Regions from separate parts of the Marinobacter sp. AL4B genome, predicted to be linked through region 3. Evidence: predicted binding sites of a transcription regulator. Region 3 holds the regulator's gene; each other region holds the start of a gene.
The links. The regulator FliA, encoded in region 3, starts transcription of late flagellar genes. The targets are predictions, from matches to a motif close to CTAAAGTTTNNNNNNNNNNNGCCGNTAA.
Positions count from the first base shown of each region.

Region 1 (4,204 bases), on a different contig from region 3:
CAGGTTGGTGCAAATGCGGGAGAAACGATTGGTATCGACTTGGGCCAAGGTACGCGCAAAAACCAGATCGGTGCTATTAGTGAGTTGGCGGATTTGCAGGTAACTTCTGGGGCGGGTGGAACCTTCAGTATTGCATTGGGTGAGAGGGATCCGGTGGACATTACTGTGGGGGCCACTGATTCTGCTGCAGATGTTGCTGCAAGCATTAGTTCTGCAGGCATCTCAGGTCTTTCTGCGACGGCAACGAACGTTCAAGTTCTCGACTTTGGTGACGTCGAGGCAGGAGCCTCGGGCGGTGGCGATTACACTTTCAATATTCAAATTGGAAGTGGCAACGCAACAACCGTAAGCGCAACAATAAATGACGGTGCTACGCTTACAGCTAATGACTTAATGGCTGAAATCAAAGCCGCGGGAATTTCGGGACTTACAGTATCGGAAGAAACAACAGGCGAGCTTACGTTTACTGCTGCGAGCGGTGAAAACATCACCATCTCAGGTCAGAACTTCGATGGAACTTTGGCTTCGGGCACCATGGGGAATAGCATCGGCTTTACCACTGCTGCCGTTGCAAATCCCCTCGAAGGTCAGGTAACCATCAATGCAGGCGAGAACTTTACAGTTACTGATGCAAGTGGTTTCGTTGAAAATGGTGGTCAGGGTACTGCGAGCGGTGCACTTGAGAACATAGATATCAGTGATGTTGCTGGTGCAAATGACGCTATTCGTAGAGTAGATTCAGCGCTTGATACAGTGAATACACTTCGCGGTGATCTAGGTGCGATCCAAAACCGCTTCGAGTCCACCATCGCCAACCTGAGCACCTCTGTAGAAAACCTCAGCGCCTCCAACAGCCGTATCCTGGACGCTGACTTCGCGGCAGAAACTGCCAACCTGGCCAAGTCTCAGGTGCTGCAGCAGGCTGGTATCTCGGTGCTGGCACAGGCTAACGCCCGTCCGCAGCAGGTACTGTCCCTCCTGCAGTAAGGGATTAACGGTAATAGCCGGAGCCTTCGGGTTCCGGCTTTACGCCGTTTGAGTCTAGCGAGGTAAAGCTATGAATGACGTTAACCTGAATAACCCGGAGCTGAAGTTAGTGCGCTCTGGTGCCACGGCTCCGGCTAAGGCAATGTCGTCATCTCAGGCCGAGGGTGGAAATGCTCCCGACCTTGTTTCACCTATTGCCGGAAATCGTCAGATTCAAAATGTTGGCGTTGCTAACGAAGCCTCGAAAGCTGAAAAGCTGAAGCAGGCAAATGACGAGCAGCAACAAGACTTGGGTCAAGCGGTTAGTCAGCTGAATGATTTTGTTCAGAATGTGCAGCGGGATCTTCAGTTTGAGGTGGATAACGAATCCGGTCAGACCATCGTGAAGGTGGTTGACCAGTCTACCCAAGAAGTGATCCGCCAGATGCCAAACGAAGTTGCATTGAGGTTGGCAGAAAAATTGCAGCAGGATGAACCGCTGACGTTGTTCAACATAAAAGTGTAAAAACTTGCCGCTTTTGCGGACGTGTTGAACACGGTATTTCAGCACCGCCACCCCGAAAGGGGCTGGCGGTGTTCTGGTTTATGGGTTACCAAAATTAGCGGTAAAGTTTTGCCGCTCGTAGCCGATAAATTATACAGTAGAGACATTCGCTCCCATGAGGATGCAGGATTATGGCAGGTATATCATCGTTAGGCGTTGGGTCCGGTGTTCTTACATCCGATCTTGTTGATCAGTTGGTGGCGGCGGAACGTAAGCCCACCGAGGTTCGGCTGGATCAGAAAACGGCACGTACCGAGGCTCTGATTTCTGCCTATGGGCAGCTTCGCAGTGCGGTAACGGAACTTCGGTTGCCGATGCGACAGCTTGGCTCTGCAGACGCGATGAAGTCATTTTCTGCGACATCGTCGGGTAGCAATATCGACGTGTCGGTAGATGCCGGAAAGGCGGCCCGAGGTTCTTACAGCCTTGATGTGGTTGCTCTTGCGGAAGCCCAAGCGTTGGCTAGTACTGAGAGCTTCGCTGACCGAGATGCCACCAGTGTTGGTCGTGGCACGATTACATTGCAGGTGGGCGATAAAACTACCGAAATCACCATTGATTCCAGTAACGACACTTTGCAGGGTTTGGCGAATGCGATTAATGACGCTGACGCCGGTGTATCTGCAGGTGTAATTGATACCGGTAGCGGATTTCGCCTGACGTTATCGGCGGACGAAACCGGTACGGCCAATTCGGTTAAAATTACTGCGACTGAAGAAGCCGGCGCGGAAGGATTGGCGGGGTTTGCGTTTGATCCAGCGGATGCTGCAGGCAATCCAAAGATGGAGCAAACCATTACTGCCGCCGATGCGCAGATGAAGATTAATGGTGTGCTGATTACCCGTTCCACCAATACTGTTGAGAATGTGGTAGATGGGCTGACGTTCAATCTGACGGATGTGGGTAAATCCACCGTTAAGGTTGAGCAAGACACCGGTGAGGTTGCCGAACGTGTTCAGGTCTTCGTGGATAAGTTCAACGAACTACAGGGCACGATTCGGGAGCTTTCAACGTTCAACAGCGAAACCGGCCAAGGCAGTATCCTGACCGGCGACTCGACCGTTCGTAATATCCAAAACCAACTGAAAAGCGTTCTAACGGATATTATTCCGGGTCTGGAAAATGCCAGTGTGCGCAGTTTGGCGGATGTGGGTATTGGTACCGATTTCAGTACCGGTGAGTTGCAGTTTGATAGCCAGAAGTTCCAGCAGAAATTGTTAGAAAATCCAGATGATGTCACAGCGTTGTTTGCCGAGCAGGGCAGAACCACAGACTCTCAGGTGGAGTTTGTTCGGAGTGGTACGAACACTGTTCCGGGCGGCTACGATATTAATGTGACCCAAATGGCGACCCGAGGTAGCTTGAACTATAGCGTTCCGAACACTGCGAATGCTATCCAGGTTCAAGCGGATAACAGTTTTACGTTTCAGGTGGATGGTGAAACGAGTGCAACGGTTTCCATCGCTGCAGGTGACTACTCCGGTGCTGATTTTGCTGCGGCCATTCAGTCTGCGCTGGCAGACAATCAGGCGCTGAGCGCGGCTGACCGTTCTGTTCAGGTGGCATATGACCCTGCAGAAGGGCTTACGTTTACATCGAACCGCTTTGGTAGTGATTCCAATGTTAACCTGACTGCACTTGCTAACGTAACAGGGTTAAGCACCAATACCGGTGTTGCCGGGCAAGATGTTGAAGGCACGATCAATGGACAGGCCGCACAGGGCGACGGACAGGTGCTGTATCTTGCGAACGATGCCAACAATAAGGCCGCCGGCTTGCAGGTTCGTATTACCGGTGGCGAAGTGGGTAGTCGTGGGGAGGTTAATTTTATTGAGGGTGTGAGTGAGCGGGCGGTAGATGCCATCACCAATATCCTGGGTGCCGAGGGCGCGTTAAGCTCCCGTACCGAATCGCTAAACCGGGATTTAGAACGTATCCAGGAAGACCGCATTAAGCTGGATTTGAAGATTGAAAGCTATCAAGCAAGGCTTGTTGCCCAGTTCAGCGCTGCCGACTCATTGATTGCACAGCTTAACAACACTCGAGATTATGTAACGCAGCAGTTGGCCGCTTTAGCGCCCAATCAATCCGAGTAAATATACGATATTCAGAAAAGGGCCTTCTGATATGGGGCCAACCGGTTAACGGTTAAACGAGGTTTTTATGAACGGTTTACAAGCGTACCAACGTGTTAATACCCAAACCAGCATCACCGATGCAGATCCCCATAAGCTGATTCACCTGCTGTACAACGGTGCCATCGAGCGCATCAATATGGCCAAGGCCCGGATGCAGGCCAACGATTACGCCGGTAAAGGCCAGCTAATCGGCAAAGCCATAGAAATCATAGGTGGGCTAAAAAGCTTCCTGGACTTCGAAAAGGGCGGTGAACTGGCAACTCGTCTTGAAGCGCTGTACGACTACATGGAGCGAACGCTTCTGGAAGCCAGCGCCAAGAACGACATGGCCAAACTGGATGAAGTTATTAGCCTTCTGCGCTCGATCAAAGAAGGCTGGGACGGCATCCGAGAAGAAGCTGTTACCCAGGCCGCGCAGGTTGGCTAAGCTCTAAATTCCGCTTCACCCCTCCCTTTGTGGGAGAGGGTGAGTGCACCTCCCAATAGCCAACTCCCCCGCCATCCCGTACAATATGCCCCTTCTTTTTGTTACATC
Region 1 is NZ_JAILWZ010000010.1:319,374-323,577, forward strand. It holds gene K5L82_RS16715 (flagellin) at 1-987, shown strand, start outside; gene K5L82_RS03490 (flagellar protein FlaG) at 1,058-1,492, shown strand; gene fliD (flagellar filament capping protein FliD) at 1,663-3,627, shown strand; gene fliS (flagellar export chaperone FliS) at 3,695-4,096, shown strand.
Region 1: fliD (flagellar filament capping protein FliD) is a predicted target of FliA. The motif match lies at 1,593-1,620, and genes of this name have one in related genera.

Region 2 (4,204 bases), on a different contig from region 3:
CCTTCATTAACGATAGGAGCTTTCGTGGGCTTCCGGCCCATGTCCTCGGTAAATCCGCCGCCTTGAACCATAAAACCTCTGATGACGCGGTGAAAAATGGTGTCGTTGTAAAAGCCATCTTCTACATAGTTCAAGAAGTTCTCGACCGTTTTTGGCGCAACGTCGGGGCGAAGAAGAAGTTCAAACGCGCCTTCTGACGTAACGAAGCGTACTTTGGGCAAGTCTTGGTTGGTGTCCGCATGCGCCGCGGCGGAGAAGATTAACGCCGACATAATTAACAGTGCGGCATAAATCACAAGAAATGGTTGTTTTACGGAGTTTGTCATTTAAAGGCTGCCCTTTGTTTCAGTGAGTGTCGGAATAGCTGACATAATTCTATTTGCTACAAAGCAGTTAACGATATTAACAGATCCTTACGCCGATAAGAGTAAAAGCAAACAGCAAGCCGGGGAGTCCTCGGCTACGCTTGCTACAGGGTGCACTAAATCACAATGCCGGGCCTGGTTGTACGGTGTTCATGGCGAACACAGGAGAACACGAGTGAAAGTCCAAAAAGGATTTGAAGAAAAATCACGGCTTGGTCGGTTATTGATCAATCGCGGGTATCTAAAGGAGTCGGAGCTTGAAGATGCCCTGGCGCTTCAGCGTACGTCAGGGGAGCGCTTGGGAGAGGTTTTAGTTGCCTCGGGCCGCATTACCGAAAAAGAGTTGATTCGGGTGTTGAAACACCAATCCCGATACCGCAATACCGCTGCACTGGTAACGATGGTGGCATTGCCGTTTCAGCCTCTTGTATCTTTTGCATCTACGACATCAGACAGTGACGATGCAGACGCTGTGGCCAGTGCAGGGCAATTGTATAAAGGGTTCGGGTTCGCAGCCTTGACGGATGTTGAAATGTCGTCCGTATCGGGGCAACGCAACATTGGCTTGTTCGATCATATTGAAAACGTCGCGGCCGCGCCCGGGAATGCTGCGGATGCAGAGGGTGATAATGCCAATGAGGTGGGATTGGATGCGGTTGAAAGTGTGCGGCTGGCGGCTAACGTGTTTGTGCCGGTGTTAAGCTTTCTTGATTCCGAACTCACCATCTCGGGTGTCAAATACCGTGAAGGCGAAGAGCGATATTCAATCCGGGACGATGGAGCGATTACCTTGGCGCTGCCGGAGCGAATTGAAGAAATCCGAATGGATAATATCCGGGTCGCTGGCGGTCATGGTGCGTCGATGGGTAGCGTCAGTATTCAGAATATTCGTTTTCACCCCGCATCGAGCATGACCATCTACACTCGATAAAACTTAGCGGCGATCAATACAAAAATGCCCGGCTAATAAGCGGGCATTTTTGTTTGCGCGCAAGCATTAGGCGCTTGCAAAAACGGTACTGCTTGAAACATTGGTTTGCTGGCCTTGCGCACCGTACAGCTTTTGTTGGCTGGACGCACCGCGGAAGATGTCGGCTACCCGTGCGAGGCGTTTTTGCAGGTGCCCAACCACTCTCCCGTTATTCTGGTTCAGTGACTGGCATTCTCGAAGTTTTTGATCGGCAGCTTTCCATAGTTGATACAAATCATCCATGCCGCCTGCCCGAATAAAACGTGAGGGCTCGCCGGCATCCGGGCGGTACCCCATGTCTACAAGATGATGAATTTTCTGGCGAGCTCGATCACGGATTGTTCCGAGAATCTGGTTTTTTTCTTCCGTCAGCTTATGAAGGGGGCTGATATCCGCAGAGGCTAACGCCTCTTTCTCCCGAAGGAGAAGATCCGCCAAAACGTCCAGCTGGCGGATGTCTTCATTTAAAAGGATCTTCAACTCGTCGATAGCGGCCATACTCTACTCACCCAAAAATACTTTCATCCATCTCAAGCATTTTCTGGGCCAGTTTTTCTGCGTCAATCTTGTAAGTGCCGTTATCCAGTGCGGAGCGGATCTCTGCGATGCGGTCGTCGTCCATTTCCGGGTAATCGCCGAGCTTTTCCTCGAGCTGTTTCAGGTTTTTTGCCTGACTGCTGAGGCTAACGTTTTCGTCACGGCCGGCCGGGCCTTGAGCTTTGGTTTGGTCTGCTGCCGGCGCTGGTGCTTTGTTCGTCGTTTTGTCGGCCTGGGTTCTGGTGGTGTTGACCTGGCCTGGGCCAATTCCATTTAAGTCAACTGACATAAGGTTACCTACTTGCCTGAGGCCACATTTGACAGTGGCGGAATCGGGTTTATATCTTGTTAACGGCAAATGATTGCCGGACTTTAGTCTATTGAGGAAAAAGTTTTCCGCCCGGTTCTTCCGTGCATTATTGCATGGGGATCTCGACCCGTCCCGGCGCGACCACCGTTGCTTTGACGGTTCTCGCGGAACGAAGATTTTCTACCAATACCTGCTCACCAATGCTTGCGTTGCCTAGAGCCTTACCACGGGAACTCACGGAAAAAGAGCCGGCTCGGGCCAGGATAATAACATGGTCGCCTCGCTCTATGGCATCGGGGGCTTCTAGCAAATCCGGTGTCAGCACGGTACCTGTTCGCACAGGGCGTCGAACCATCATCCCTTGAATATTGTCTATGTCGGTGAGCGCGCCTCTGCGGCTAGCGTTCAACTGAACTTCGCTTGTGGTTAATGCTGCGCTCGTTAGCCGCTCCCCCCGGGTCAATGGGCGCGCGGCAACGATCGCGGGTCCGTAGGCCTCGACAGAGGCCGTTACATACATTCGCCAAGGGCGGTTACCCCCACAGCTAATAAGAATTGAAGGGCTGGGTGTTCGCAGAGGATCACTCACGAACTCCAGCTTAGGCTCACCCTCGCATGGCGCCAGTTTCAAACGCCGGTCCACGTTACCGATTTGGTATTCAATGCGTCGATTAAGATCCCTTTGATCATCCGCCCACGTTTGTAAAAATCGCTCGGCCATTTCCTGGATATCACTCGCGGTCGTGGCTTGCTCGGCGAACGAGTGCGAACTGAAAATTAGCGCCAGCGTAAATAAAATGAGGGTACGCATTTGAGGTGCTTTGTCCTATGCTGTCGGTAAGTCTGCCGCCCATTAAAAAGTTAAGAATCTGGGCATGTGGCCGTTATGCTATGTCTGAATTCATGGCCTTTGAGCTACAAAGAAAGCAAAATCAGTGCCGTTCAGGGCACGCCAGGAGAAGAACGACATGACAGGGGTACTTCAAAGCGTTAATCAGCGCACCCAACTGGTCGGCCAGAATCGGCTAGAGCTATTGCTGTTTCGGCTCCGTGGCCGGCAGGTGTACGGGATTAACGTTTTTAAAGTCAAAGAAGTATTGCAGTGCCCGAAACTGTCGTCTATCCCCAACAGCCTTGCGGTTGTGCGTGGTGTTTCTCATATACGGGGAGAAACTATTCCAATTGTTGATATGAGCATGGCGATAGGGTTGCCGGGTGTCCCTCAGGAGGAACTCGCGACAAGCTTCGTCATCATCACCGAGTATAACCGAAAGACCCAGGGCTTTTTGGTGTCTGGCGTTGAGCGGATTTTGAACATGAATTGGGAAGACATTATGCCGCCACCGAAAGGAGCGGGCAAAGATGTTTACCTGACAGCGGTTACAAAAATTGATGAAAAACTGGTAGAAATCATTGATGTAGAGAAGATTCTTTCAGAGGTTTCTCCGCTTCGTGAAGATGTTAACGAAGAGCTGGTGAGTCGGAGTGCGGCTGACACCAAACGCCATTTGCCGGTTCTAGTGGTGGATGATTCCGCCGTAGCGCGGCGCCAGATCAGCCGATGCTTAACCGCGATCGGAATGGAAGTGATTACCCATAACGATGGCAGGCAGGCGTTGAACTATTTGCAAAGCCTCACTCAGGATGGGTCTTCCATTCGGGATCATCTATCTTTGATTATCTCTGATGTAGAAATGCCCGAGATGGATGGCTATACGCTGGTTACGCGAATCAAAGAAAATCCAGCGTTAAAAGAAATCTTTGTCATGCTGCACACATCGCTCAGTGGCGTTTTCAATCTTGCCATGGTGAAGAAGGTGGGGGCCGATGATTTTATGGCAAAATTCAGCCCAGACGAGTTGGCCGAACGCGTTATGGAATTGATCGGTCAGGATTGATGCTCCGTTTAATCGTTTTACCCTTGATAGAGATGCAATGAGCGCGGAAATAACTCCCCAGGAATACGAAGATTTTAAAACGTTCTTGCAAGATGCATGTGGCATTCTGCTAGGCGATAACAAG
Region 2 is NZ_JAILWZ010000009.1:67,687-71,890, reverse strand. It holds gene K5L82_RS00945 (peptidylprolyl isomerase) at 1-326, opposite strand, end outside; gene K5L82_RS00940 (pilus assembly protein PilB) at 541-1,296, shown strand; gene K5L82_RS00935 (flagella synthesis protein FlgN) at 1,363-1,833, opposite strand; gene flgM (flagellar biosynthesis anti-sigma factor FlgM) at 1,841-2,161, opposite strand; gene flgA (flagellar basal body P-ring formation chaperone FlgA) at 2,289-2,993, opposite strand; gene K5L82_RS00920 (chemotaxis protein CheV) at 3,151-4,080, shown strand; gene K5L82_RS00915 (CheR family methyltransferase) at 4,118-4,204, shown strand, end outside.
Region 2: flgM (flagellar biosynthesis anti-sigma factor FlgM) is a predicted target of FliA. The motif match lies at 2,221-2,248, and genes of this name have one in related genera.

Region 3 (4,204 bases):
CAGGTTTAGTGGAGGATCGGGAGTCTCAAGCGCTAGCGTCAAAGCAGGCTCAAGGTTACTCCGATGAGTTGGCCGCAATGAAAGCGGAGATCAGCTCGCTGCGGGAGATGATGGGGGCGCAATCCGCCCCTGTTGCTGGTTCAAATGTGCCGGCCGAGGGGGGCGCTAAGAATGCCGTTCAGCAACTATTGAGCGAGCGCCTGCAAGAGTTTGGTTTGAGCCCCGATTTGGCAACATCCGTTGCGCGGCAGCACCGAAATGGCCGGTTGGAGGATGGGTGGAAAGCCTCATTGAAAATGGTCGCCACCGGCCTTCGGACCGGGCGGGAAGATTGGCTGGAGTCTGGCGGCGTGTACGCTTTGGTTGGTCCGACTGGATCCGGTAAAACAACAACGATCGGAAAATTAGCCGCTCGCTATGTGTTGGAACACGGGGCTGACAGCTTGGCGTTGGTCACCACAGATCGTTATAGAGTTGCGGCGCACGAGCAGTTGTTTGTGTTTGGTCGCATTCTGAACGTGCCAGTGCGGGTGGTTGACGAAAGCCACTCGCTGGACGACATTCTGGATGAACTTTCCGATCGACATTTAGTGCTTATCGATACTGCTGGACTGACCAGTGCCGACCGGGGTTATCAGGAGCAGCTCGCGGAGTTGGTTCGCAGCGACCACAATATTCATACACACTTGGTGGTGTCTGCGACCAGCCAGCCGCGTATCATGAAATCCGTTTGGCATTGCTATAAGATGGCAAGCCTTGCCGGCTGCATCGTGACTAAAATTGATGAAGCGCTTACCTTGGGCGAATCTCTAGGGTTTGTGATGGAAACCGGTCTTCCGGTCGCTTGGTATACCGACGGTCAAAAAATACCGGAAGATTTGCATCGAGCCGAGGCAGCTCCGTTGGTTCGAATGGGCGTTGAGCGCCTGAGAACGATGCAACATTCGCAGGATGCTGTTGAAGGTGCTTTGGCATAGCTATTGCGAATCAGACACCGGCATAGAGTCCCCTTAACGACGCAGTAAGAGACATTAAACAGTATGAGCAAACCACATCCGGTTCAGGTTATTGCGGTATCCGGCGGTAAAGGCGGTGTCGGGAAGAGCAATGTGTCGGTCAATCTGGCGATAGCGTTGGCAGAAAAAGGCCGTCGTGTTGTCGTGCTGGATGCCGACTTGGGGTTGGGTAATCTGGATGTGTTGCTGGGCGTGACAGCCAACAAGAATTTGTACGATGTCCTCAATGGAGAGTGTGATCTCAAAGACGTGCTGGTGGATGGGCCGGGAGGTATCAAAATCGTACCTGCTTCATCCGGTACCCAGCGTATGACCCAGCTCAGCCCCATGGAACATGCGGGCTTGATTAATGCGTTCAGTGAGCTGGGCGATCAGATCGACGTGCTGATTGTGGATACCGCTGCCGGTATTTCTGAGTCGGTTGTGAGTTTCCTGCGCGCCGCCCAAGAGTTGTTGTTGGTTGTCTGCGACGAGCCAACCTCGATAACGGATGTGTACGCGCTCATTAAACTAATGAATCGTGATTACGGAACAGACCGCTTCCGAGTGCTTGCCAATCAGGTTCGAAGCGAAGAAGAAGGTAAGCATTTGTTTGAAAAGTTGACGCGAGTTACCGAACGTTTTCTGGATGTAGCGTTACAATATGTGGGTATCGTGCCTTACGACGAAGCGGTAAAAAAAGCCGTTCAACGCCAGCGTGCTGTTCTGGAGGCATACCCCCGTGCAAAAGCATCTATTGCTGTGCGAGCATTGGCAGACAGAGTGGATAGTTGGCCACTGCCATCTTCTCCTCGAGGCCATCTGGAGTTCTTCGTGGAGCGGCTCGTCGAAGTCTGATCTGAATCCAGTCCAATAAAAGCCGGATACATGACATTGACGAAGAATCTGGGAATATATCATCAGGCGGGCGCCTCAAACGCTTCGAGTTTGATCGAAGATCAGGCGCCGCTGGTCAAAAAGATAGCCCTACATTTGATGGCCCGTTTGCCTGCATCGGTTCAGCTTGAAGACTTGATGCAAGCTGGAATGATCGGTTTGCTTGAAGCAGCCCAGCGTTATTCTGCGGGTAAGGGCGCAACCTTCGAAACCTATGCGGGCATTCGTATTCGGGGCGCGATGGTTGACGAAATCCGAAAAGGCGACTGGGTGCCTCGTTCCGTGCATCGCAATGCCCGCCGAATCTCCGCCGCAATCAAAATCGTTGAAGATCGCACTGGCCGGGAAGCTCAGGATGCCGAGGTGGCGGAAGAGCTCGATATCGAATTGTCGGAATATCACTCGTCCCTTGCCGACGCCAATAGTGGACGGTTATTTAGTCTGGATGAGCTCAATGAATCCGGTGAACTGCCGATAGAAGAACAAGAAGCTAGTGATAATCCTCTCGATGGCATCTCTGCCGGTGCTTTTCAGCGGAGTTTGGCCGAAGCGATTGAAGCGCTTCCAGAGAAAGAAAAGTTAGTATTGAGTTTGTATTATCAGGAAGAGTTGAATCTTAAGGAAATCGGGGCGGTGCTCGGGGTCAGCGAAAGCCGAGTCAGCCAGATTCACAGCCAGGCGGCTTTGCGTCTTCGTGGTCGTTTGTCAGATTGGCAAGAAAACGGCGACAGCTGACCGACTGGCGTTCTGAAAAGAATCTTACACAGCCTGTCGGATATCAGCAGGTTGACCTACATCCGGGTGTTATTTACTGGAGGTCCCTTTGGACAAGAACATGAAAATACTCATTGTGGACGATTTCTCCACAATGCGACGAATTATCAAAAACCTGTTGCGTGACTTGGGTTTTACCAATACCGATGAAGCCGACGACGGTAACACGGCGTTGCCGATGCTCAAGAATGGCCAATACGATTTTCTGGTAACCGACTGGAATATGCCCGGTATGTCCGGCTTTGATCTTTTGAAGGCTGTCCGTGCTGATGGAAATCTTAAGAACCTGCCAGTACTGATGGTCACCGCTGAAGCCAAGCGTGACCAGATTGTCGCTGCGGCCCAGGCCGGGGTAAATGGTTACGTTGTTAAGCCATTTACCGCTGCTGTTCTCAAAGAAAAAATCGAGAAGATTTTTGAACGTATTCAGTAACCAAAGGTCGGGTAGCTCCCATGAGTGACAGCAAGCACACCCAACGGGGTCTCGATCCGGAGGTCACGCAAAAGCTGCAGGAACAGACCTCTCGATTGGTTGAAAGCGTCAACGGCGGTGATTTCGCTCAGGCGATGACCATCATCAACGAGCTGAGTGAAGTTCGTGACCAAAGTCTGTACCAAGAGGTTGGGCGGTTGACCCGGAGTCTGCACGAGGCCATCCGCAACTTTCAGATTGATCCCCGGAATGCGGAGCAGAAAGAAGCCCTTTCGAAAATGTCGGATGCTTCAGACCGCTTAGCTTATGTGGTTCAAATGACCGGTCAGGCCGCTAACCGCACCATGGATCTGGTTGAGGAAAGTATGCCCGTGGCGCATGCCATCCGTGATGAGGCCATAAGCCTCAAGGACGAATGGGAGCGCTTGCGTCGTCGCGAGATTGAGCCTGCCGAGTTCCGTCAGCTGTACGCAAGAATCGATGCTTTTTTCGGAACTTTGGGTAACGACTCGGACAACCTCTACAAAAACCTCTCGGAGATTCTTCTGGCCCAGGATTTCCAGGACCTCACCGGTCAAGTGATTCAGAAAGTCACGGCGCTGGTGAAAGAAGTCGAAGAGAATCTGTTGGGCTTGGTGGTCATGGCCAGTCATGTCGATCAGTTGACAGGTACAGTCCATCAGATTGAAGAAAAAGAAGAATCGGCCGAAAAGGGAGTAGGTCCACAAATCAAAGCCGCTGAGCGAGACGATGTTGTCTCGGGGCAAGACGGCGTTGACGACTTACTATCCAGTCTCGGTTTCTGAATGACAAAGAGGGTACCCCATGGCGTTTGATGCCGATGAAGAGATTCTCCAGGACTTCTTGATAGAAGCCGGCGAGATTCTCGAAAAGCTGTCGGAGCAATTGGTTGATCTGGAACAGCATCCAGACGACAGCGATCTGCTTAACGCCATATTCCGCGGATTTCATACGGTGAAAGGTGGCGCCGGATTCCTGCAATTAGACGCGCTGGTGAATTGCTGCCATTCCGCAGAAAACGTGTTCGATATCTTGCGCAATCACAAGCGCAAGGTTACCCCCGAGTTGATGGACGTTGTGCTGC
Region 3 is NZ_JAILWZ010000011.1:640,887-645,090, reverse strand. It holds gene flhF (flagellar biosynthesis protein FlhF) at 1-977, shown strand, start outside; gene K5L82_RS07135 (MinD/ParA family protein) at 1,041-1,853, shown strand; gene K5L82_RS07130 (RNA polymerase sigma factor FliA) at 1,884-2,627, shown strand; gene cheY (chemotaxis response regulator CheY) at 2,716-3,099, shown strand; gene K5L82_RS07120 (protein phosphatase CheZ) at 3,120-3,905, shown strand; gene K5L82_RS07115 (chemotaxis protein CheA) at 3,925-4,204, shown strand, end outside.